Regions from separate parts of the Arthrobacter sp. TJ-270 genome, predicted to be linked through region 1. Evidence: riboswitches for the same ligand, from Rfam matches in the RefSeq annotation. Region 1 holds a riboswitch; each other region holds the start of a gene.
What was found. Region 1 has a riboswitch for cyclic di-AMP ahead of AC4D2M_RS12030 (M23 family metallopeptidase). Riboswitches for the same ligand answer to the same signal wherever they lie in the genome.

Region 1 (7,439 bases):
GTGCCTTGACAGGAGCGGGAGTCTCAACGGCGGCGGTCTCTACCTTTGCCTGGGCCGGAGCTGCTGCCGCAACTTGGACGGCCGGCGTTGCGACCTCGACAACGGTCTCGACGACCGGGACCGGGGCGGCCTCAACAACCTCAGTCTGCACTGCGACAGGAGCGTCCTCGACGGCTTCGACAACCGGAGCAGCTACGGCCTCGACGGCCGCACGCTCGAAGGTGACAGCCGCATCAGCAGAAGCGCTGACTGCGGTGGGCTGAACGGCGACTGCGCTGAGCGTCTTGACAGCCTGGGCCGAACGCTGGGCGTCGGATGCGCCGTGGGCCGGAAGTCCGGCTGTCAGGACCAAGCCTGAAGCTGCCACAATGACCGCTGCCTGGCGTCCTACGGAACCTGCGTTCGAAGATACAGCCTTCGAGATGGCTGCGAGCGAGTTGGTATGAACCGGCACCGCACGGTGGCGGCCCAGCGCAGAGCTGTTTGACACGTTAAATTGCCTCTCCCTACGCCTGCGAGGTGAGCTGTCGGATTCGGATGGGAGTCACCCGGCCGCGGATCGTCTCAAATCCTGCGACTTAACCCCAAGGACTTCTGAAAAGAAGCCCGCAATTGGTTCCCCCGCCCCTGCCATGCGATTTACGAACGGACCTCGTGCAGTGGCAGAGCTAGGCGATCTGCGCGAGAGTGCCGAACCCCCTGCGATCCGGCACGAGTTGAACGCTACCCCAGAAATTGAGGTATGTCACATTCCGATCACGGAACGGTGTGTTCCCGGTTACGACGATATTGAAACCGTTCAAAGCCAACCGAGCGGGTCGACGTTCTTGCCGTCTACAAGGACCTCGAAATGCAGGTGGCATCCGGTAGAAGCACCGGTGGATCCCACCCATGCGATAGCTTCGCCGCGGTCAACAACCTGACCGACTGTCACGTCCATCGCTGACAGATGGTTGTAGGTGGTCTCAAGGCCGTTGGCGTGCTGCACGACGACGCGATTGCCGCCGCCGTGCGCGTGCCACCCTGCGAAGGTCACTGTGCCGGCCGCTGCAGCCTTCACGGCCGTTCCGCAGGCTTCGCTCATATCCTGCCCCGTGTGGAGCTCACCGGTGCCGGTGATGGGGCTGATTCGGGTACCGAAGGGCGAGCTCATTACTCCGCCGTCCAGTGGCGCGGAGAGGGAACCTTTGGATTCTGCGGTCACGATGTCACTGCCCGAAGCGGAGACCATTTCGGCGAGCTTTGCGTCGGGGTCGAACTTCCCGTGCAGCCCAGCCCGGTGGAACGAGACATCCGCACCCGCGGCGGCCTGAACCCGCTGTGGTTCGTCCTGCTCAGCCGGAGCGGAAACGGCCAGTGCGTCGGAAGGCGCAACCGCTGCGGTTGTGGGCAGCGCGACGGTGAGGACCATTCCGGATGCAGCGGCGGCAATGGCAACCTTCTGGCTAAGCCCTGCCAGGGAAATATCCCGGCGTACGGTGACGGCGCGGCGTCGTCGTTCGATCCGCTGCGCGTCCCGGGGACGGAGGCCATTAGTGGACTGGGCCCCAGGCGCGGATTGTGCCGGGGCTTCGGAGACGTTGCGGGCCTCGCGCCGGGACATCGGCGCAGCTGGGCACGCAGCAACCGCCGCCGTCGGGGTCTTGAACTCCTGGACAGCTGACGTGACCGGCACAGCAGCGACGTGGGGCGCTGTGAGGTGGGGCACAGCGACGTGGCGGGCTGTGAGGTGGGCGGTTCGCTCGGCGCGGTGACGCCTGTGGGCGTCGCGGGGCCGTGCTTCAGCAACCGGGGTGCCTGCACGGCGGCGCCCCGAAGCAGTGTTCGACAAGGAGACCCTTTCTCATTTTCGCCTGCGAAGTTAGCTGTCGGGTTCGAGTATGAGAAAACTCGGTTCGGGATACTTCCGTTATGGCAGCACCCGGCACTTCACCCCAGGGCCATGGCGAGCCATAACCGGTGGTGGGTCCTCCGCCCCTGTCATCTGTTCAACACTGCGTTCGCTGACAGGGTTAGGCATGCGAACCAGGTAACGCTGGAGTATCAGCGCCAGGTATCAACTATAAAACCGGTGAGGTCGAGCGTAATCGTTTCGTTACCAAACTGTGGATAACCTTAGGCAATCCAGAGCTTTCCCCTCATTTCGTCAAGACTGGGGATGAACCGCCACGAAAACGTGTGAGGCGACTTCCGGCGGCAGTTCCAGTGCGCCCTCCACACCAGGCACCCGAACGGACACGTAATCCCCCGCCGCCTGCAGGGTCATGGACGCTCCGGGTCGCAGGCCACCCTCATCCAACTGCGTGAGCAGTTCCGGATCGACCTGGATAGGTTCAGCCAGACGGATAAGAGTCACAGCTGACCCGGCGATATTCGTCGCCAGGGCTTCGCTGAGGGTACACACACCGAGGGTCACGGTTTCGGAGGGCGTTCCGCCGATCGCTTCAAGCCCGGGAATGGGATTGCCGTAGGGCGACTCCGTCGGCTTTCCAAGCAATTCGTAGAGGCGCCGTTCGACCCGCTCACTCATGACGTGTTCCCACCGGCACGCCTCGTCGTGGACATAGGCCCAGTCAAGACCGATGACATCGGAGAGCAGTCGTTCAGCCAGCCGGTGCTTGCGCATCACCTCGGTGGCCCGCCGACGTCCGAGTTCGGTCAGTTCAAGGTGACGATCGCCGGTCACCACAACCAGCCCGTCGCGTTCCATCCGGCCCACCGTCTGAGACACCGTGGGTCCTGAGTGGCGAAGGCGCTCTGCGATGCGCGCACGCAGGGCCACGATGTTTTCTTCCTCGAGCTCAAGGATGGTCCGCAGGTACATCTCGGTAGTGTCGATGAGGTCCGTCATGCGGGGTTCAGCTCCTTGGCACTGGTGCGGATTGAGCGTTGATGCAGCGGTTGCCTGCAGTCCCTGGAAGGTGGGCCGCCGTCGTCATCCCTACGCCCCACAAGGTTAACCCATTTAGTTGGCCCGTTTGACGGTTGTCGTTTGCCACCGAACCGAGCGGTCATAATGCACCCGCGACGGAATCGCTGGGGCAGAATGGTCTGCGACCCCACATCACAAGTAAACGTCCTGGAGCAACCATGAGCACTTCCGCCGATATCCGCATCCCCGCCGAGCTGCTGCCGCAGGATGGACGGTTCGGCGCGGGTCCCTCCAAGATCCGTCCGGAGCAGCTGGACGCTCTCAAGAGTGCAGGTAGCGCACTGCTCGGAACCTCTCACCGTCAGGCCCCCGTAAAGAACCTGGTCGGATCGGTGCGGTCCGGCCTGATGGATTTCTTCGGCGCTCCTGAGGGCTACGAGGTTGTCCTCGGTGTCGGCGGATCCACTGCATTCTGGGATGTCGCCTCGTTCGGCCTCGTCGAATCCCGCGCACAGCACCTCTCCTTCGGTGAGTTCGGGTCCAAATTCGCTGCGGCAACGTCCAAGGCACCCTTCCTCGGGGAGTCCACAGTGATCACCTCCGAGCCCGGTTCACGACCGGCTCCCACCGCCGAGTCCGGCGTCGACTTCTACGCCTGGCCACAGAATGAGACCTCCACCGGTGTGGCGGCGCCCGTTGAACGCGTGAGCGGAGCAGACGACGGCGCGCTCGTTGCCATCGACGCGACCTCCGCGGCAGGCGGGCTTGCGGTGGACGTCTCCCAGGCAGACGTCTACTACTTCGCTCCGCAGAAGAACTTCGCGTCCGACGGCGGTCTCTGGCTTGGCCTGTTCTCCCCCGCAGCGCTGGAACGGGCAGCTGCAATCAAGGCATCGGGTCGCTGGATCCCAGATTTCCTCGACCTCCAGACAGCCATTGACAATTCGCGGCTCAATCAGACGTACAACACCCCGTCGCTTGCCACTCTTGTCACGCTGAACGCGCAGATCGAATGGCTCAACGGCAACGGCGGCCTCGACTTCGCCGCGAAGCGCACCGCCGATTCCGCGGGCCGCGTATACAGCTGGGCAGACGCCTCCGCCGTTGCCACCCCGTTTGTGCAGAATCCGGACCACCGTTCCAACGTCATCGCCACCGTCGACTTCGATGACACCGTTGACGCCTCAGCTGTGGCGAAGACCCTGCGGGCGAACGGGATTGTCGACGTCGAGCCGTACCGGAAGCTAGGCCGCAACCAGCTGCGCATCGCAACCTTCGTGGCGATCGAGCCCGCCGACGTGTCGGCGTTGCTGCAGTGCATCGACTACGTGGTGGAACGCTCCTAGCCGTTCCGCTCCGCCGTGTTTCGCGCCGTGGCGGCCAGGGTCAACCTGAGCCGCCGTGGGGCGGAGTGAACCAGCCGCACGGTGACGTGGTGAGACCGCCACACCCAGACCAGCCCGGCAATAGCGGCGATGAAGCCTGACACGGCGGCCACCACAAGCCCCCACCGTGGACCGAAGGCGTTGGTCACCCACCCCACAATGGGCGCCCCAATGGGCGTTCCGCCGAGGAAAATCGCAAAGTACAGAGCCATCACCCGCCCGCGCATCTCCTGCACGGTAGTCGTCTGAACGTACGCGTTGGCGCTGGTCATCAGGGTGAGCGCGAAGAGCCCCACAGGGACCAGCGCGACGCCGAAGAGCCAGACGGTGGGCGCGAGCGCCGCCAGCATGCACGCCAGACCGAACGCTCCCGCCGCCCCGAAGACGAATCTGAGGCGCGGCCGTTCCCGCCGCGCGGAGAGCAGGGCGCCGGCCACCGAACCGACCGCCATGATCGAGGACAGCGTGCCGAAGATTCCGGCGCCTGTGTTGAACTCGGTGCGCGCCATTGCGGCGATGTACACCGCGAAGTTTAGGCCGAAGGTCCCGACGACGAAGATCGCGAACATCACCATCATGAGGTCCGGGCGCTGCCGCACGTAGCGAAACCCCGCCCGGATTTTGCCGCGTCCGGGCGCGGAGCGGTTGAGGACGCGCAGTTCACTTCGGCGGATGGTTCCAAGGACAAAGATCATCGCGCCGAACGTCACGGCGTTGATCAGGAACACCCAGCCCGGGCCGACGGCGACCGTGAGCAGTCCGGCGATGGCGGGCCCGAACATCCGTGCACCGTTGAAGGAAGCACTGTTGAGGGCTACGGCGTTGGGCAGGTATTCGTCGCGCACCAATTCGGAGACGAAGGCCTGGCGGGCGGGAGCGTCAATTGCGGAGACAAGACCCAGTGCGAGCGCGAACGCGTAGACATGCCAGAGTTCCGCCAACCCAAGCACCACGAGGATACCGAGGCCGACGCCGAGCACCGCCATGGCGCTCTGTGTTCCGATCAGCAACTTGCGGCGATCGACTGAATCAGCGATCAGCCCTGCCCACGGGGCGATGAAGAGCTGGGGACCCAACTGCAGGGCCATGACGATTCCCATCGCCGCGGCGTCCTGGTCCGTAAGGATGTCGTAGACCAGCCAGTCCTGGGCGGTGCGCTGCATCCACGTACCCACATTGGAGATGAGTGCACCGATGAACCAGAGCCGGTAGTTGTGGATGTGCAGGGATCGGAACATGCCCATCAGGCAAGGCTCCTTCCTGCGGTTCTTTCCACCCTAGGCAACCGGGGAGTCGTCTCCGGGGGTGCTTGGGTCTTCATCCGGGGCGTGCTCGTCCGCGGCTTCGCCGTCAACGGTGACGTCGGTACTCGGAACCGGCGCGGCGTCCTCCTCGGTTCCAACGTTGTCGGGGGTGTCCTCCGGGCGCACGCGTTCGGACCACGGAACCCAGTCCGGAGCCAGGAGCGCTTCTTCCGAGGGCAGCAGGCCTACTTCGCAGATGGTCACGTCCTTGCCGCGGGGAATCCTCGCGAGGGTGGCGAACCAGTGCCAGCCCACGTAGCCGGGAACATTCGCGACGAAACGATGCGTGACCAGTCGCTCGGCTTCGGGGAAAGCGCCCAGGTGCTCCCCCACTGGAGTGTCCCCTGCAATTTCGAGCACACCGTTGCGCGCGGTCTCCACCGCCGCAGCCAGCACAGCATCCGGCTTGGACGGCTTCCGGATGGGCCTGCGCTTGGCCGCGGGAACAGCGGGGACTGCCGGGACCGCTGATTCAGCTGGTCCTGCTTCCGCTGTTTCCGTCGACGCCGGGGATTCAGTCATGGGACTTAAACGTCCAGGTCATCCGCGACGGCGCGCAGCACTGCGGCAACCTTTGCGGAGTGAGATTTGTCGGGGTACCGGCCGCGACGCAGTCCGTTGGAGACATCATCCAGCAAACGGATCAGGTCTTCGGTGATCACGGCCATGTCTTCCGCCTTCTTGCGCGTTGCCTTGGCAACGGAGGGCTGCGCGTCAAGAATGCGTGCGGACAGCGCCTGGAGGCCCTTGCGTCCGTCCGCGACGCCGAACTCCAGCCGGGCGCCTACCTTGACCTCGGTCACTCCGGCGGGGAGTGCCGAGGCATGCAGGAAGACTTCCTTGCCGTCATCCGTCGCCAGAAAGCCGAAACCCTTCTCAGAGTCGAACCACTTGACCTTGCCGATAGGCACGTAATTACCTCGTTCTCGAACTGCTTGGCGTATACCGGCCGTGCTTCGCAACGGTGATCGATCGCAATCGAGAAGTTGCCAGTCAGCCAAGGCACACGCAGGGAAAAAGTCTGCCTTAGTAGGATACCCGGCACCGGAGCGCGGAATGGGCGGGGAGCGCCCTTGTACGCTAGGAGCATCATGACGCACAATCCTCCCTCTGTTCCGGCGAACGACGGCGCCGGCCCTGTCCGCGGTTCCGGACGGACCCAGCGTGCGCGGCTTGTCCTGCTGATTGCCGCCGTTGTTCTTGCAGTTATTGGCCTCCTTTCCCTTGTGGTGGTGCTCCTGTCCGCCTGGGCGGGAGCGGACCCGTGGCCGGGCTTCATGACGGCGGCCTACTTCTGCCTCCCGCTCGGCTTCCTGCTGATGATCGTCAACGTGGTTGTCAGCGTCATCTCGCGCGGCCGCAGCTGAAGTCCCTCGAACGTGCAGGCTCGCCGCTGAGTCACCAGGATGCCGTAACGGCGTCGCCACGCGGTGCGAGTAACGTTAATGTGGTGTCCGCCATCCGTGCCCTCGCCGAGGATCTGGCCTCCCGTAGTGACGCCGAACTCCGAAAGCTCATGGCCGCACGCCCGGATGTGGTGCTCCCTCCCGTACCGGATTTCGCGGCCCTCGCGGCACGCGCCTCAACGCGGGTTAGCGTGCAGCGGGCACTCGAAGGGCTGAGTTCCCCGCAACTGATGGTGCTTGAGGCGGTGGTCCTCAGCACGGACCTCGATGCTCCCACCGGAAGCACGGCGGCAAGCCTGAAGGCGGCGATCGCTTCCATGAGCGCCAAGACCCTTGAGCCGTATCTCACCCAACTGCAGGAGCTGGCGCTCCTGAGAGTCGGACCAGTGGTGAAGAGCCGCAGGTCCTACTTCCCGCTGGAGACCCTGCACGAGGCGCTCGGACCCTATCCCGCCGGTCTGGGACGTCCGCT
Region 2 (7,439 bases), on a different contig from region 1:
ACATCGTCTGGGGCCCGGGCGACACCCAGTTGGTGGAGCGGGTCCTCAACCGTGCCCGCGCGGGCCGGTTGCCACTACTCAGCGGCGGCACCGCTCTGGTCGACACAACCTATGTGGACAATGCCGCATCGGCCATCGCTGCCGCGCTGGAGCGCATGAAGTGGGTGCGCGGGCTGCCGCTGGTTGTCTCCAACGGCGAACCGAGACCCATCGGCGAACTCCTCGCGAGCATCTGCTCAGCCGGCGGTGTGCCGGAGCCGCGGAGGTCGGTCCCTGGATGGCTCGGCAGAGCTGCGGGTAGCGCCGTTGAGACCCTGTGGCGCGGCTCAAACCCGGACGGTGAGCCGCCGATGACTCGGTTCCTTGCAGAGCAACTTTCCACCGCGCACTGGTTCGACCAGCGGCAAACCAGATCATTGCTCGGCTGGACACCTGAAGTGGGCCTGGACGAGGGCTTTGCCCGGCTGGCAGACCACTACGGAAGCCGTTCCCCCCGGCATCTCTCCGTCCCCTGAGTCTTCGCGAAGGCTCAGGCCGTGATGTCGCGGCGCTGGATCAACGCGGCAGCGGCCCCCGCAAAGCTGACGGCCGCAGCAATCAGCAGCGCGGCACTGATTGGTTCAAAGCGTTCGACGGGCATTGCCGAGGAGTGGCGGAACGGGCTCAGGTCCTGCACCCAGACGGGAAATCCAAGGAGGCCGCCGAACTGACCCAGGATCAGTGCGGCGGTGAGGAAACCCCATCCTGCACCAATACTCACGCGCGGAATTACAGCGTAAGCAAGGGCCGCCAGGGCAGGAAATATGATCGCGGCCGGAGCGTGCGCGAGGCTGGCGCCCACAATGGACATCCCCCGTGTGCCGAGAGACCCTGACAGCGCAAGCCCAGCTGTCGCGGAGCACCCCGCCAGGACGGCGACGGAAAGAACCGATATACCCGCCACCACGAGGTTCGCGGCAACCCATCGGCTTACGGTGGCGGGCGTGGCCAGCAATAACTCCGCCCGTCCTTCCACTTCCTCAGCCCTCAGCCGTAGAACTGCCTGCACACCGGCAGCAGCGGCAAGAACCGAGGAGATACCCAGCAGGGCAGTGAGGAAGAGATCGACAATTCCTGACCCAGAGGCCGTTCCGGGAGCCAGTCGGCCAAACAGGTCCTGCATGGTTGGGTTGCCCGCAATCACATTGGTAACCACAGGAGCCAAACCGCCGGCCAAACCTCCGAGGACCGCTCCGGCTGTGCACCACCCCGCAAGGGTTCCACGCTGCAACCGCCATGCCAGCCCGACCAGAGATTGACCTGCACGCCCGGCCCTTTCCCTTGCCGTCCGTTCACCGAGCAGGCTGGCCCCCAGATCCCGGCGACTCCGGATCAGGAACGCAATCAGCCACAAACCTCCGGCCGCGATGGCCAGTATGAACAACGGCCGGGCGTCGGCTTCCGTGAAGGGCCGAACCCGCTGTCCCCATCCGATGGGTGAGAACCAGGATGGCCATGCCGGATCGACTCTCAGGAGCCCAGCGTCAGGCTCCCCCAAGGCGTCGCCGATCCCCCTGATCAGGTAGGCGAGGCCGACGAGGGCCGCTGAAACACCGTTGGTGCCGCGGGCCGTGGGCATGAGCTGAGCGATGACCGACGCAGCGCTTGCAAAGAAGAGCCCGACGACGCCTATTGCGGCACCCGCCCGCATGGAACCGGCAAGGGGCAGCCCTGCAGCGGCAAACCCGAGCCCCGTGGAAACGGTCAAGACGAGAAAGGCCAGCAGGCTCAGCAGGAGGGTCGCTGCCAGTGCGGCTGCGCGGGAAATGGGAGTGGACTCAAGGATCTCACTACGACCGGATTCCTCTTCCGCCCGAGTGTGTCTGCTTACGAGTAAAACTCCCAGGAGTCCTGCCAGGACAGCCGTGAAGGCGTAACCCTGGAAGAACACTACGGAGCCGAGGCCGGTGCCGTCCGGCAGCCCACGCAGGAACAGGAATGCCGGGCTGGCGGAGGCAATTGACACGATCGCCGCACGCTCATCGGTACCGGTGAACTGGGTGGACACTGCTACGGCCGCAAGTAGCCCGAGCGCACTGATCCCCCCGATCCAACTTGGGAGGAACCAACGATCGCGGACCAGGTGCATCCGCAGCATCAGCAGGACCCCGAACATTAGGGTGATCGATCCGTGGAAGACGCGTCGCCAGCCTCGGTATAGTGCCGAAGGAACAGTTCCTCGAGGGACGGCGGGTTTGCTGTGATCCCAGTCAGTCCGGCCCGTGAAAGGTGGGCCAGCACGGCCGGCAGGTGTGCCTGGTCAGCGTCGAACTGGGTGCCGCCGGGCACCGTATACAGGTCATAAACACCGGGGAGGCCTTCCAGAACATCTGCTGTCTGCGCCCCTGCCACGAGAAAGCGAGTGCGGCGGAGGTGCCGAAGTTCGGACAGGGCGCCGGATTCAACCACTGTCCCGGCACGAATGATGGTGATGCGCTCGCAAAGCTGCTCCACCTCGCTCAGAATATGGCTGGAAAGCAGGACAGTTGCACCCTCCGCGCTTACGCGCTGCACCTGTCGTCGGAACACAGCATCCATGACGGGATCAAGACCCGCGCTCGGCTCGTCCAGCAGGTAGAGGCGCGCGGGCCGCGCGAACGCCGCGATCAGCGCAGCTTTCTGGCGGTTGCCCTTTGAATAGGTCCGTGCCCGGCGTCGGGGATCAAAGTCGAACTCCTCAATAAGCTCGCGGCGCAGTCTCTCGTCCGCGCCGCCGCGGAGGCCGGTAATCAGATCAATCACCTCACCTCCACTCAGGTCCGGCCAAAGATTCACATCACCCGGCACATAGGCAATGTCCCGGCGCGCGTGAATGGGTTCAGTCCACGGGTCCAGACCCAGGACCCGGACGGAGCCGCTGGTAGGACGCATGAGTCCAAGCAACAGCCGGAGGGTGGTGGACTTCCCGGCACCGTTGGGGCCGAGGAACCCGTGAACTTCACCGGCCCGGACGCGCAGGTCAAGCCCCGTCAGCGCCATGACCGAGCCGAATCTCTTGACCAGGCGCGAAGCCCGGATGACGTGTTCCGGTTCCATGGCAGGGCATTACCTCCCGCGCGTCGCACTCTGAGGAGCACAGCCTATACCGAGGTGCAGCGGCACCCGCAGAGTGACAACCCGTCCTTCTGCGTAATCCTCCGAGTGATGTAACCGGCGCTTAAACACCGCTGGGGAGGACCTTTTCAGGTCCTCCCCAGGGAGAAAGGCTAGTCCGAAGACTAGACGCGCACGAAGAACGCGCCGGCGAGGTCGCTCAGCGGGTGCTGCATGGTGAGGTTTGCACCATTCATGCCGCTGCTGATGACCTGGCCACCGCCAGCGTAAACAGCCACGTGGCCACCGGTGATGACGAGGTCACCCGGTGCCGGGGTGCTTACCTGCGCGCCGTAGCCTGCGAACTGCATGGGGCCGAGGTCACCGACAGGCTTCCCGGCTGCAGCCATTGCGATCTCAACGAGGCGGGTGCAGTCCTGAACAGCGCCACCGGCGAGCTGCGCCCGGGCAGAAGCGAGGATCGATGCGCCTGCGCCGCTTGAAGAACCATCAGCCACGGTGATCTTGGAGGACGCGGTGGTGATGTTCATGGTGCTGGTCTCTGCCGGTGCCGGAGCAGCCTGAACCTGCGGTGCAGGTGCGGGAGCCGGTGCCGGAGCGGGTGCAGCAGGAGCCGGAGCGGGTGCAGCCGCGGCAGGAGCCGGAGCGGCTGCAGCAGGAGCGGGTGCAGCAGGAGCGGGTGCAGCCGCGGCAGGAGCCGGAGCGGCTGCGGCGCTGCCGGACAAGCTGATGACCTGGCCCGGGTAGATGATTGACTCCCAGCCGAGGCCGTTCGCAGCGAAGATGGCATCGAGGCTGACACCGTAGTTGCCGGCGATGGCGCCGAGGGTGTCTCCGGCCTGAACGGTGTGGGTCGGAGCGTTCACAGCAGGTGCCGGAGCAGCCGGAGCCTGAACAACGGGGGCCGGGGCGACGGGCGCCACTGCTGCCTGCACGCTTACCTCAGCGGCCGGGACGGTGGCAGAAGTGGTGGTGGTTCCCGCGCTGGCCGGAAGGGCGGCTCCGAACATGATGCCGGAGGCTGCTACAACTACAGCTGCAGGGCGGCCAACGGTGCCAGCGTGCGAGCTGACTGCCTTGGACACGATCTGCATGGTGCTGGGCGGAGTTGCACGGTGGCGCGCGATATGACGGTTTTTGGACACGGAAATAGCCTCTCCCAACGCCTGCGGAGTTAGCTGTCGGATTCGGATGGGAGCCACCCGGACGACCGGCACAGAGCCGGTGCGTCTTCACCCCTAGGACTTCACAGAAGTCCGCTAATCTGGTTCCCCCGCTCCTGCCGCAGTGTGTAGCGAACGGACCTTCCAGCGGCGGCAGGATTAGGCAATCCACCAGAAGGAAGCCGGGCTTTTGAACCCGGCGTGTCCATAACGTTACATACCTTTCATTGAATTGTCACGTTTCGATCACGGAGAGGCTGATCACACGTGCCGCAGAATCCGGTCAGATCTTGTATTCGGCGTTCGGGTCTTTTGAAGCTTCGTTATCGCCGCCACGGTGCATCGCCGACTGGGCCTTCTTCAGTGCCTGCTCAGCCTGCGCCTGAACCTCGGGAGCTTTGGCTTTCACGGTCTCCGACGCCTGGGAAACCTTGCCCTGCACCTTCGGACTGTTCCACAGCTCGTTGGCCTTGACCTTGATCTGCTCATAGCTGGCACGACCGGCCCGGGCGCCCAGAACGTAGCCTGCCGCCATGCCTGCTGCAAAAACCAACTTGTTCTTCATCGCGTTACTCCTGACGTGTCGGATACTGAGATATCGAATCTAATCAGCATACTTACTTTTGTCACGTCAGGGGATACTTACCACCGTCCGTTGCGGGGCCTCGGCTGGCATCGTGGGCAGGTATATGAGGAACGGTTCATGAAGGTGTCGCGCCGGATGCGCGAGTCCAGACCGTCTGCCGAGCATCGCCGGCAAGGGTCGCGTTCCCTGCCATAGGCGTTCAGTGAGCGTTCAAAGTAACCGGAGGCGCCGTTGACGTTCACGTAGAGGGAATCGAAGCTCGTGCCTCCTGCGTCGAGCGCGCGAGCCATCACGTCGCGGCAGGACGTGAGCAGCCGGGCAGCTTCCGCCCGGCGGAGAGTGTCCGTGGGACGCGCATAGTGCAGTCTGGCAGCCCACAGCGACTCGTCCGCGTAAATGTTGCCGACTCCCGAAACCAGAGTCTGGTCGAGCAGTGCACGCTTCAAACCGGTGCGCCGGGCGCGCAGCTTCCGGTAGAACTCCTCGAAGGAAAATGCCGGGTCCAGCGGGTCCCGCGCGATGTGCGCCGCTTCGAGCGGCACCAGTGGCGCTGGACACTCCCCCAGTCCACCCGGAAGCCCGTCCGAGGTGGGCACCATGCTAGTAACGAAGAGGCCACCGAAGATTCGCTGATCAACGAAGCGGAGCTCTTCCGGTAGCGGTTCGCCTCCGGAAACTGTGGACAGCCGCAGCCGTACCTTCAGGTGCTTTTCGTCGGGCTGGGTGTGGTCTTCGACCAGAAGCTGTCCGCTCATGCCTAGATGCGCCATCAGCGCTATCTGTTCCGTGCCGGCCGTGAGGCCGGCCGGAGGCGGCGGGTACGACGACATAGGGTCACCGATGTCGCCGTCATCCGTAGCGAGCGGCAACCAGAGAAATTTCCCACGGCGTACCGCATCTGTGACGCGGGCGCCGACAAGGTTGCCTCTGAAGTCCTCAGTGCCGAGGGCATGACGGCGGATTGAGCGGGGGTCGAGAACGTCTACCGCCTCGATGCGGCGCCCGCTGACCCAGCGTGCGAGCCCCCGGCGTACAACCTCCACCTCGGGAAGTTCAGGCATCACAAGCTCCCGGGATCACGTGGACTGACGTGCCTCCGCGTCAGCGTGCGCATCGACGTTCCCTAGCTGCAGCAGCTTCCAGGAGGCCGCCGCCGCCTCTTGCTCGGCTTCCTTTTTGGAGCGGCCGGAGCCGGAACCATAACTGGTACCGCCGATGACAAGCACCGCTTCAAACCTGCGGTCGTGATCGGGACCGAATCCGGTGACCTTGTAGTCGATGACGCCCATCCGCTGCGCGGCGGCGATTTCCTGAATACTGGTTTTCCAGTCCGTTCCGGCACCGAGCGCTGCAGCGTCTTCCAACACAGGGCCGATGATGCGCATGACCAGGCGCCTCGCCGTCTCCATGCCACTACTGAGGTAGGTGGCGCCGATGATGGCTTCCATCGTGTCGGCAAGGATGGACGACTTGTTCCAGCCGTTGGTGAGCTTTTCGCCCTGCCCCAGCAGGATGTGTTGCCCGAGGCCGAGACCACGGGCAATCTCGGCGAGGGCGCGGGTACTGACGACGGCGGAGCGCCTCTTGGCGAGCTCGCCCTCGGACAGATCCGGATTGTCCCGATACAGGGCATCCGTGACCGAGAGTCCAAGGACTGCGTCGCCCAGGAACTCGAGCCGTTCGTTGGTGGGGATGCCGCCCTGCTCATACGCGTAGGAGCGATGCGTCAGGGCAAGACGAAGCGTCTCGGCGTCAATACTGACACCGAGACGCTTCAAAAGATCTTCAGAACTTTCCACGCGGGCGACGCTTTCGCGATCGTTGCCGGCAGCACCGTGAAGCGGTGCCGTCAGCATTTAGACGTCGGCTACCTTGCGGCCCTTGTACTCAAGGAACAGCTCGGTACCGGCGGAGTCGGTGACAACCTTGGCCTGGTGGGCAAGGCTGTAGGTGACGCGACCGTTCTCCACCGTCTTCACCAGCTTGGGAGCAACAGCCTTCCACTGGGACCGGCGTGCACGCGTATTCGAGCGGGACATTTTCCGCTTGGGAACAGCCACGACTAACTCTCTTCTCTCTTGTCTGACTCTGTCTTAACTTCTGGTTCCGCTGCCTCAGGGCCGGCGGCCGCGCCGGCCAACCCTGTCAGAGCAGCCCAGCGGGGGTCGAGGACCTCGTGCTGGTGTCCGGGATCCTCTTCCAGGCGTGCACCGCATTCAGCACACAGACCCTGGCAGTCCTCCCGGCATACCGGCTGGAACGGCAACGATGTTACTACCGCATCCCGCAGTACCGGCTCAAGATCGACGGTGTCGTTCTCAACCAGGCGCTGCACGTCCTCCTCTTCATCCTCCGCCGACTCAGGGGCGTCGTAGTAGAAGAGTTCCTGCACATCGACACTGCTGCCATAGCTGAGCGGGTCAAGGCATCGGCCGCATTCGCCAGTTACTTCGACGTATACGGTTCCCGATACCAGGATCCCCTCATGTACAGCCTCGAACCTCAGGTCCAACTCCACTTCGGAGCCTTCCTGAACGCCGATGAGCGCCACACCAAAATCCTTCGGTGCGGGCACATGTTCTTCGACTGTTCGCATG
Region 3 (7,439 bases), on a different contig from region 1:
AAAGGCCTGGGTCTCCCGCAGCGCCATCAGCTGCGCACTCAGCGGGCCGTGAAGATCGGTGTGCTGGCGTTCCTCGTCGTCGTGCTCAGCGCCGTCACGCTCCTGCTGGGCCGCTACACCGTCACCATCCCCGACTTCTTCCGCATCGTGGCAGGCGCCGACATCCCGGGAGCCAGTTTCATCGTGATGGAGAACCGGATTCCCCGCGTCCTGATCGGCGTCATGATCGGTGGAGCCTTCGGCGTTGCCGGAGCGGTGTTCCAGACCATGCTCCGCAATCCGCTTGCCAGCCCCGACATCATCGGCATCAGCTACGGAGCCAGCGCGGCGGCCGTCTTCGCGATCGCGTTCCTCGGCGCATCCGGCCTCGTCCTCTCAGGCTTCGCCATGGGCGGCGCCCTGGTGGTTGCGCTGGCCATCTATTTCATCTCCCGGCGGGGCTCGGTGGCAGGATACCGGCTCATCCTGGTCGGCATCGGGTTCGCGGCGGTCCTGCAGTCCGTGGTCAGCTTCCTCCTCACCCGCACCGACATCACCGTTGCAACCGACGCCCTCGCGTGGCTGAACGGTTCGCTCAACTCGAGCAACTGGGACCGGGTGAGCATACTGTCCGTTGCGCTGGTGGTGCTGGCGCCCGCCGTCGTCGTACTGTCCCGCTCGCTGCGGGGGCTGGAACTGGGCGACGACGCCGCAGCCGGACTGGGCGTGAGTGTCGAACGGTCACGGCTGGCGCTGATCGTCACCGGGGTGCTCCTCGCCGCAGTTGCGACGGCGGCTGCCGGGCCGGTCTCCTTCATCGCGTTCCTCTCCGGTCCGATCGCCCGGCGCCTCCTCGGCGGGTACCGCCCGCTGGTGACGGCAGCGCTGGTCGGAGCGGTCATCGTCCTGGCAGCGGATTTCGTGGGTGCGAACCTGATTCCAGGAGTTTCCCTGCCGGTCGGAGTGATCACGGGTGTGCTCGGCGCCCCGTTCCTCCTCTGGCTTCTTGCCACATCCAACCGATCAGGCCAGGGAGGCTGACATGAGGTTGAACGCCAGAGACCTGACGCTCGCGTACGACAACCGCCGGGTGGTCGAAGATCTCACCGTCGAACTGCCGACGGGCAAGATCACAGTTATCGTCGGGGCGAACGCCTGCGGCAAGTCCACCCTGCTCCGCGGCCTGGCGCGGTTGCTCAAGCCTGCGGCGGGAACGGTGCTGCTGGACGGCAAGGACATCCATTCACTGTCCACCCGCGCGGTGGCGAAGACTCTCGGCCTGCTTCCGCAGACCCCGGTGGCTCCGGACGGAATCGCGGTGGTGGACCTCGTGGGTCGTGGCCGCTACCCTCACCAGGGCTGGTTCCGGCAGTGGAGCGCCGACGACGACGCCGCCGTTGCCTCCGCCCTGCGCGTCACCGACACGCTGGAGCTCGCAGACCGCAACGTCGACGAACTCTCCGGCGGTCAGCGGCAGCGCGTCTGGATTGCCATGGCGCTGGCGCAGCAAACCGACATTTTGCTTCTGGATGAACCGACCACATTCCTTGACGTGGCGCACCAGGTGGAAGTCCTCGACCTGATCACGGATCTGAACCGTACTGCGGGCACCACCGTCGCAATAGTCCTGCATGACCTGAACCTCGCCGCGCGTTACGCGGACCACCTGATCGCCATGAAGGGCGGCCGCATTGTCGCCGAGGGCTCGCCGTCGAGGGTGGTCACAGCGGAGACGGTCGCCGAGGTCTTCGGCCTGGAATCGCAGGTTATCCCTGATCCCGTTTCGGGCACGCCGATGGTCGTGCCCATCGGGCGGCATCACGCCGCCCCCCGCAATGCAAGCGCAAAGACCACCCCTGAGGGCGTCACGGGTTTTTTACCGAACCCGCAGGACGGGCTCCCCGCACCGGCAATGGAGGCAGCATCGTGACAGAAGTCAGCACAGCGCATCGGGCCCGAAGGACGAGAACGGAGTCAACGTCAGAGACGGGGCCGGAGGCAACTCCACGGCCCGCCGCAGTTGCAGGTGCACAGGCGGCCGTGTCCGCGATCCGCGCGTTCAACGTCGTGGTCAGCCGTGTGGAGCACGTCAGCGCGAATTTCCGTCGCATCACGTTCGGTGGTGCCTGCCTTTCCGGCTTCGGCGTCCAGGGTTCCACCCTGGATCTGCGCATCAAGGTTATGATCCCGCCGACCGGCGGTGAAGGCGCGGACCTCGGCGCGCTCATGGACGGCGCGGGCAGCGGGTGGTACCAGCAGTGGCTTTCCCTCCAGCCCGCGGAACGCGGGGACATGCGCACGTACACGGTCCGCGAATCACGCTGCAATCAGGAGGTTCCTGAGCTGGACGTCGACTTCGTGATGCACTTCGACGCGGACGGGAAGGGCGGCCCGGCCTCGCAGTGGGCCGCATCGGCTGAGCCGGGCGACCGGGTATGGCTGATCGGGCCAAACATCCATGCCGCAACCTGCTCAACCGCCGGCGCGTACGGCGGCATCGAGTGGCGCCCCGGCCTGGCCCAGAACGTTCTGCTCGCGGGGGATGAGACGGCCGTTCCGGCGATCAGCGCCATCCTTGAGTCACTGCCGGAGGACGTCAGCGGCCACGCGTTCCTGGAAGTCCCGGACGGACCTGACTGCCAGGACATCCGGACCCGTTCCGGCGTAGGTATCAGCTGGCTGGTGCGCGGCGGCCGTCCGCACGGTGAACTGCTCGATGCGGCCGTTCGTCAGGCGGTCAGGGTCCCGGGCTGGGTATCCCTGGCGGCGCCCTTCCGCGTGAGCCTGGGCTCCGACACACCCTCAGGGCAGGCACTTGCCGCGGCAGCCCGTGCCGGCGGTCCTGAACGGGCAGCCGGACCCGAGCCGGAGGACATCGACATTGACAAGACCATCCTCTGGGAGACGCCCCAGCTACTGGATGCCGCGGCCCTTGACGGCTCGCTGAACCCGGACAAGCCTTCGGGCGCGCTGCCGTTTTATGCCTGGATTGCCGGTGAAGCCGCCGTGGTCCGAGGGTTGCGCCGTTACCTCGTGCGAGACGTCGGCATCGACCGCAAGCAGGTCGCTTTCATGGGTTACTGGCGTAGGGGTAAATCCGAACTCTGATAGCACAGGGCGGACGCAATTCCCGTGATCGCCACATAACGAATTTGTAACTTTCGGCAGGGTGCCGTACCGTTGAACCAGGTCATGCGTATCATCGTGGCCGCCGGACTGTACGCCTAGCCCTGTCACCTGTCCGGTTCCTCATCCTCGAAGACAGGGGCGGAGAACCCAATCCGGGCAGTCGGTCTGCCTTTGGGGTGAAGCCTGCAAATTCTTTGATCCCGCCCAAGCGCGGCCATCAAGGTAAGGCCGAGTAACTCTTGCTCGAACCCGACAGCTAACTTCGCCGGCGTCAAGAGAGGCAATCCCTTGTCCCAGCATGATTCCGTGGGCACTCCTGTGCCTGTTTCGGCCGGTCACCGTTCATCGCCAACACATGCCGGAAGTCGGACCCGACGCGCTGAGCGCCGCCATGATCGTGCACGGCGCCGTGTCCGCGCGCTGCTCTGCGTCGGCGGAGCCCTCACAGCTGCGTCAGGGCTTGCGCTGACCCAGGCAGGGCCGCCATTGCTGACAGAGGCAGGGCTGGTGAGGGCGAGCGAGACGCAGAGCGTCACCGCCCCCGAGGACGCCGCAGTGGATTTCAACCGCAAGTCGGTTGCACCGTCGTCGCCCAACGACATGCCCGCTGGGGAGAGCAAGGTTTCGACGCTATCCGAGGGCGAAATCACGGTCGCCCAAGCCGAACCCAGCCGTAAGCCGGCGGAGGCGCCCAGCAAGGAGCCGGCAGAAAAACCTGCTGAGGAACCATCGCTCGGTGCGCCGCTGAGCAAGCTTTCGGTGGCTTCCGCATACGGCAAGCGGATCAATCCGATGAGCGGGTACGGCGAGGAAATGCACACGGGCACGGATTTCGCCGGGGCCTGCGGCACGCCGGTACTTGCCGCGGGCTCAGGCACCGTAACCGAATCCGGGTGGCACCCCTATGGCGGGGGTCAGCGCATTGTGATCGACCACGGCGGGGGACTGCAGACCACCTACAACCACCTCGCCTCACTGGGCACCACCGTTGGTGAGAAAATCGACCGCGCAGAGGCTATCGGCGCAGTGGGAAGCACCGGCAACTCCACCGGCTGCCATCTGCATTTTGAAGTGGTCGTCGATGGGAAGACAGTCGACCCGGGCGGCCACCTCTAGCGACTACCGGGCTCCCGACGCTCGCGCCGGGTCCCTGACCCGTTGGACCTACGGCACCGGGTCGGTCAGGATCGCCGGGTCCTTCTTGCCGTACGGCATCCGCACCTTCAGCGAGTCCGGTTCCACCCGGAAGGACATGTGCGTGCCCTGGCCGAGCGGGTCGCCGTCGAGCTCGATTTCCAGCGGCGTGTCAGACTCCACCTCTGCGGCCTTGCACTGGTAATACTCCACCGATGGGTCCTTGCCCTTGCCCCGCGCCAGGAGCTTGCCGACGACAGCGAACCACCCGAACTTGCCCCGCGGCGCGATGGTCATGATGTCCAGCAGCCCGTCGTTGAGCCTGGCGCCCGGAAAGATCTCCAGGCCGCCCATAATCTTTCCGCAGTTGCCTCCCATGACGCTGCGTAGGCGGCGGGTGACCCGCTTGCCGCCGTCGATCGAGATATGAACCTTGGAGGGCTTGCCCGGGAGGTTCCGGAGGCCGGCGTCGACGTATGCGAGCCAGCCCACCTTGTCCTTGAGGTCGTCGCGGGTATCAGCCATCACCGAAGCGTCGAAGCCAAGCCCGGCCATCACGAGGAAGACATGCGCGTCCTGTGCCCGGTCCACATTCACATGCACCACATCGATCAGCCGTTCGGTGCCACCGAGTGCCGCTTCGACGGCTCCGCGGGGATCGTCGACGTCGATGTCGAGGTTGCGCGCGAGCAGGTTGCCGGTGCCCAGCGGCAGCAGGCCGAGTGCCGTCGTCGTGCCGGCCAGTTCCTCCGCCACGCACCGTACGGTGCCGTCGCCGCCGGCCGCGATGACGACGTCGACCCCTTCCCTGAGCGCCTCCTGTGCCTGGCCGTGCCCCGGATCATCCTCGGTGGTCTCAAGGAAGAGGGGTTCCTGCCACCCCTTCTCGAGGCTCAGTTCCGTGACGATTGCGCGGATATCCTCCTCGGTGGGCTTGACCGGGTTGAGGATCAGGGCGGCGCGCTTTGTCCGCGATTCCGACTGCGTTTCCGACCGCGTTTCAGACTCGGTGTCCGGCAAAGAAGCCATGGGTATTCTCCTGACGAGAGTGGTTGTAATCGAGCTTAGCGTCTGCCCCTCACCCGGTGCGCGAAGAGTTTTTACGGGACTATGCTGGGTGGTCAAAACCAGAAGGAGGAGTCATGACACAGGACCAATCCAGCGCAGGCCGGGGCAGCGGGCCGGAAGAGGGTGCCGAGGAGGGCAACCCGCTGAGCGGATCTCCCACGTTCCCGAACCCGTCCTCGGCCCGTCCCACCGGTGACACCACCGGGTTCAACGGCTCGTACACCGAGACCGAGCACCACACCCAGCACGAGTACGACGCCGAGAACCAGCACGCCGAGGGTGACTCCAGTCCCCGTTCCGGCGAGGAGGACTGACACTATTGGGCACTGAGTCTCCGGGCACCGAATTCGCCCATCGTTATGTCGCTCTTGGCGATTCCTTCACCGAGGGCGTGGGGGACTGGGACCCGCAAAGTCCCAACGGCGTGCGCGGCTGGGCTGACCGCGTCGCCGAGCAGTTGGTCCTCGCCGACCCGTCCTGGGGCTACGCGAACCTGGCCATCCGCGGCCGGAAGATGCGGCAGATCCTCTCCGAACAGGTCGATGCGGCGCTCGCCCTGAAACCGACCCTGGCAACCATCTATGCAGGCGCCAATGACATTCTGCGGCCCTCCATCGACCTGGACGCGCTTCTCGAAGAGTACGACGCCGGCATCGCCCGCCTGCGGAACAGCGGTGCCGCTGTGGTGCTCTTCACCGGGTTCGACTCGTCGAAGTCGGCCGTTTTCGGCAAAACCCGCGGGCGCACAGCCATCTACAACGAACTTGTCCGGGAAATCGCGGATCGGCACGATGCCGAGGTGGCTGACTACTGGCGGATGCGGGAGTTCCAGAACTGGGGGTACTGGGACGTAGACCGGATGCATATGTCCGCTGCCGGGCATACGCTCATGGCGGTTCGGGTTCTGGAAGTCCTGAAGTCCGCGCACAGTATCGAACTGCCCGAACTCGAGGCGCGCCCGGCTGCCTCGCGGCTTGTCCAACTCCGGAAAGATGCCCTGTGGGCTCGTGACTACCTCGGACCGTGGGTGGGCAGGCGGCTACGCAGGCAGTCATCCGGGGACGCGTTCACCGCGAAGTACCCGGAACTGACCCACCCGGTTAGGACACAGCAAACAACGTCCCCGTGACAGCCGGTCGTCTGCGAGAATGATCGTCATGACTGGCGCGCGGTGGTTGAATCCGGCCGAAAGACAAGCGTGGCTTGCACTCTATGCCGTGGCTACTATGCTGCCGGGGACGCTGGACGCCAATTTGAATAAGCGTGCCAAGATCACCCTGTTCGACTATCACGTCCTCGCCATGCTTTCGGAGGCAGAGGACCGGACGCTTCCCATGAGTGAGCTCGCCGGCCGGTCCAACGCTTCGCTTTCGCGGTTGAGTCATGTGGTCACAAAGCTGGAGACCCGCGGCTGGGTGCAGCGGAGCCAGAGCACCAGGGACCTCCGGGTTACCACCGCTTCCATCACCCAGGAAGGCCTTGGCAACCTGCAGTCACTCGCCGTCGAGCATGTGGAGCATGTCCGGCAGCTGGTTTTCCACGGGCTCGATGAGCGAGACATTGCTGACCTTGAGCGGGTGGGCAAGAAGATCCTGGCCAGGCTCGATGACGGCCACTGGATTCTGAAGCAGTCCCAGCCGGCGGGTTCGGTGTGAACAAGCCGTCCGTTCTGGCGCTGATTCTGGCTGGAGGCACCGGCGGACGGTTGGGCGCGCTTACAGAAAGGAAAGCCAAGCCTGTTGTGCCGGTGGGCGGAACATACCGCCTTATCGACGTCCCGCTCTCGAACCTTCACCACAGCCACATCTCGGATGTCTGGGTGGTGGAGCAGTACCAGCCCAAATCGATTAATGACCATCTGGCCAACGGCCGTCCCTGGGATCTGGACCGCACCAACGGCGGACTGCGTATGCTGTCGCCTTTTCAGGGCGAGCACGGCGAAGGCTTCGCGGCAGGCAACGCGGACGGCCTGTACCGGCAGGCGGAATTCATCCGTCAGTTCGATCCGGACCTGGTTCTGGTCCTCAGCGCTGACCACCTCTATCAGCTCGACTACCGCGACGTCATCAAGACCCACCAGGACACCGGTGCGGTACTCACCATGGTGACCAAACAGTTCGACGGCGATG

Region 2: it holds a riboswitch for cyclic di-AMP, as region 1 does, so the genes downstream of both, AC4D2M_RS00180 (C40 family peptidase) here and AC4D2M_RS12030 (M23 family metallopeptidase) in region 1, are expected to answer to the same signal.
Region 3: it holds a riboswitch for cyclic di-AMP, as region 1 does, so the genes downstream of both, AC4D2M_RS03965 (M23 family metallopeptidase) here and AC4D2M_RS12030 (M23 family metallopeptidase) in region 1, are expected to answer to the same signal.

Annotation. Positions count from the first base shown of each region.
Region 1 covers NZ_JBZCNB010000006.1:31,685-39,123, reverse strand. Annotated here, with positions in the region: gene AC4D2M_RS12035 (NlpC/P60 family protein) at 1-490, opposite strand, end outside; cyclic di-AMP (ydaO/yuaA leader) riboswitch at 496-647, opposite strand; gene AC4D2M_RS12030 (M23 family metallopeptidase) at 800-1,831, opposite strand; cyclic di-AMP (ydaO/yuaA leader) riboswitch at 1,836-2,024, opposite strand; gene AC4D2M_RS12025 (iron-dependent transcriptional repressor DtxR) at 2,147-2,851, opposite strand; gene serC (phosphoserine transaminase) at 3,091-4,218, shown strand; gene AC4D2M_RS12015 (MFS transporter) at 4,215-5,501, opposite strand; gene AC4D2M_RS12010 (DUF3027 domain-containing protein) at 5,535-6,083, opposite strand; gene AC4D2M_RS12005 (cold-shock protein) at 6,089-6,472, opposite strand; gene AC4D2M_RS12000 (hypothetical protein) at 6,653-6,928, shown strand; gene AC4D2M_RS11995 (helicase-associated domain-containing protein) at 7,012-7,439, shown strand, end outside.
Region 2 covers NZ_JBZCNB010000001.1:35,258-42,696, forward strand. Annotated here, with positions in the region: gene AC4D2M_RS00165 (NAD-dependent epimerase/dehydratase family protein) at 1-515, shown strand, start outside; gene AC4D2M_RS00170 (ABC transporter permease) at 530-2,155, opposite strand; gene AC4D2M_RS00175 (ABC transporter ATP-binding protein) at 2,155-3,075, opposite strand; gene AC4D2M_RS00180 (C40 family peptidase) at 3,258-4,238, opposite strand; cyclic di-AMP (ydaO/yuaA leader) riboswitch at 4,243-4,400, opposite strand; gene AC4D2M_RS00185 (YtxH domain-containing protein) at 4,540-4,821, opposite strand; gene mutM (bifunctional DNA-formamidopyrimidine glycosylase/DNA-(apurinic or apyrimidinic site) lyase) at 4,899-5,903, opposite strand; gene rnc (ribonuclease III) at 5,919-6,641, opposite strand; gene rpmF (50S ribosomal protein L32) at 6,699-6,902, opposite strand; gene AC4D2M_RS00205 (YceD family protein) at 6,905-7,438, opposite strand.
Region 3 covers NZ_JBZCNB010000001.1:828,414-835,852, reverse strand. Annotated here, with positions in the region: gene AC4D2M_RS03980 (FecCD family ABC transporter permease) at 1-1,020, shown strand, start outside; gene AC4D2M_RS03975 (ABC transporter ATP-binding protein) at 1,022-1,909, shown strand; gene AC4D2M_RS03970 (siderophore-interacting protein) at 2,020-3,087, shown strand; cyclic di-AMP (ydaO/yuaA leader) riboswitch at 3,215-3,393, shown strand; gene AC4D2M_RS03965 (M23 family metallopeptidase) at 3,415-4,224, shown strand; gene AC4D2M_RS03960 (diacylglycerol/lipid kinase family protein) at 4,273-5,271, opposite strand; gene AC4D2M_RS03955 (hypothetical protein) at 5,385-5,624, shown strand; gene AC4D2M_RS03950 (SGNH/GDSL hydrolase family protein) at 5,630-6,439, shown strand; gene AC4D2M_RS03945 (MarR family winged helix-turn-helix transcriptional regulator) at 6,468-6,965, shown strand; gene AC4D2M_RS03940 (glucose-1-phosphate adenylyltransferase family protein) at 6,962-7,439, shown strand, end outside.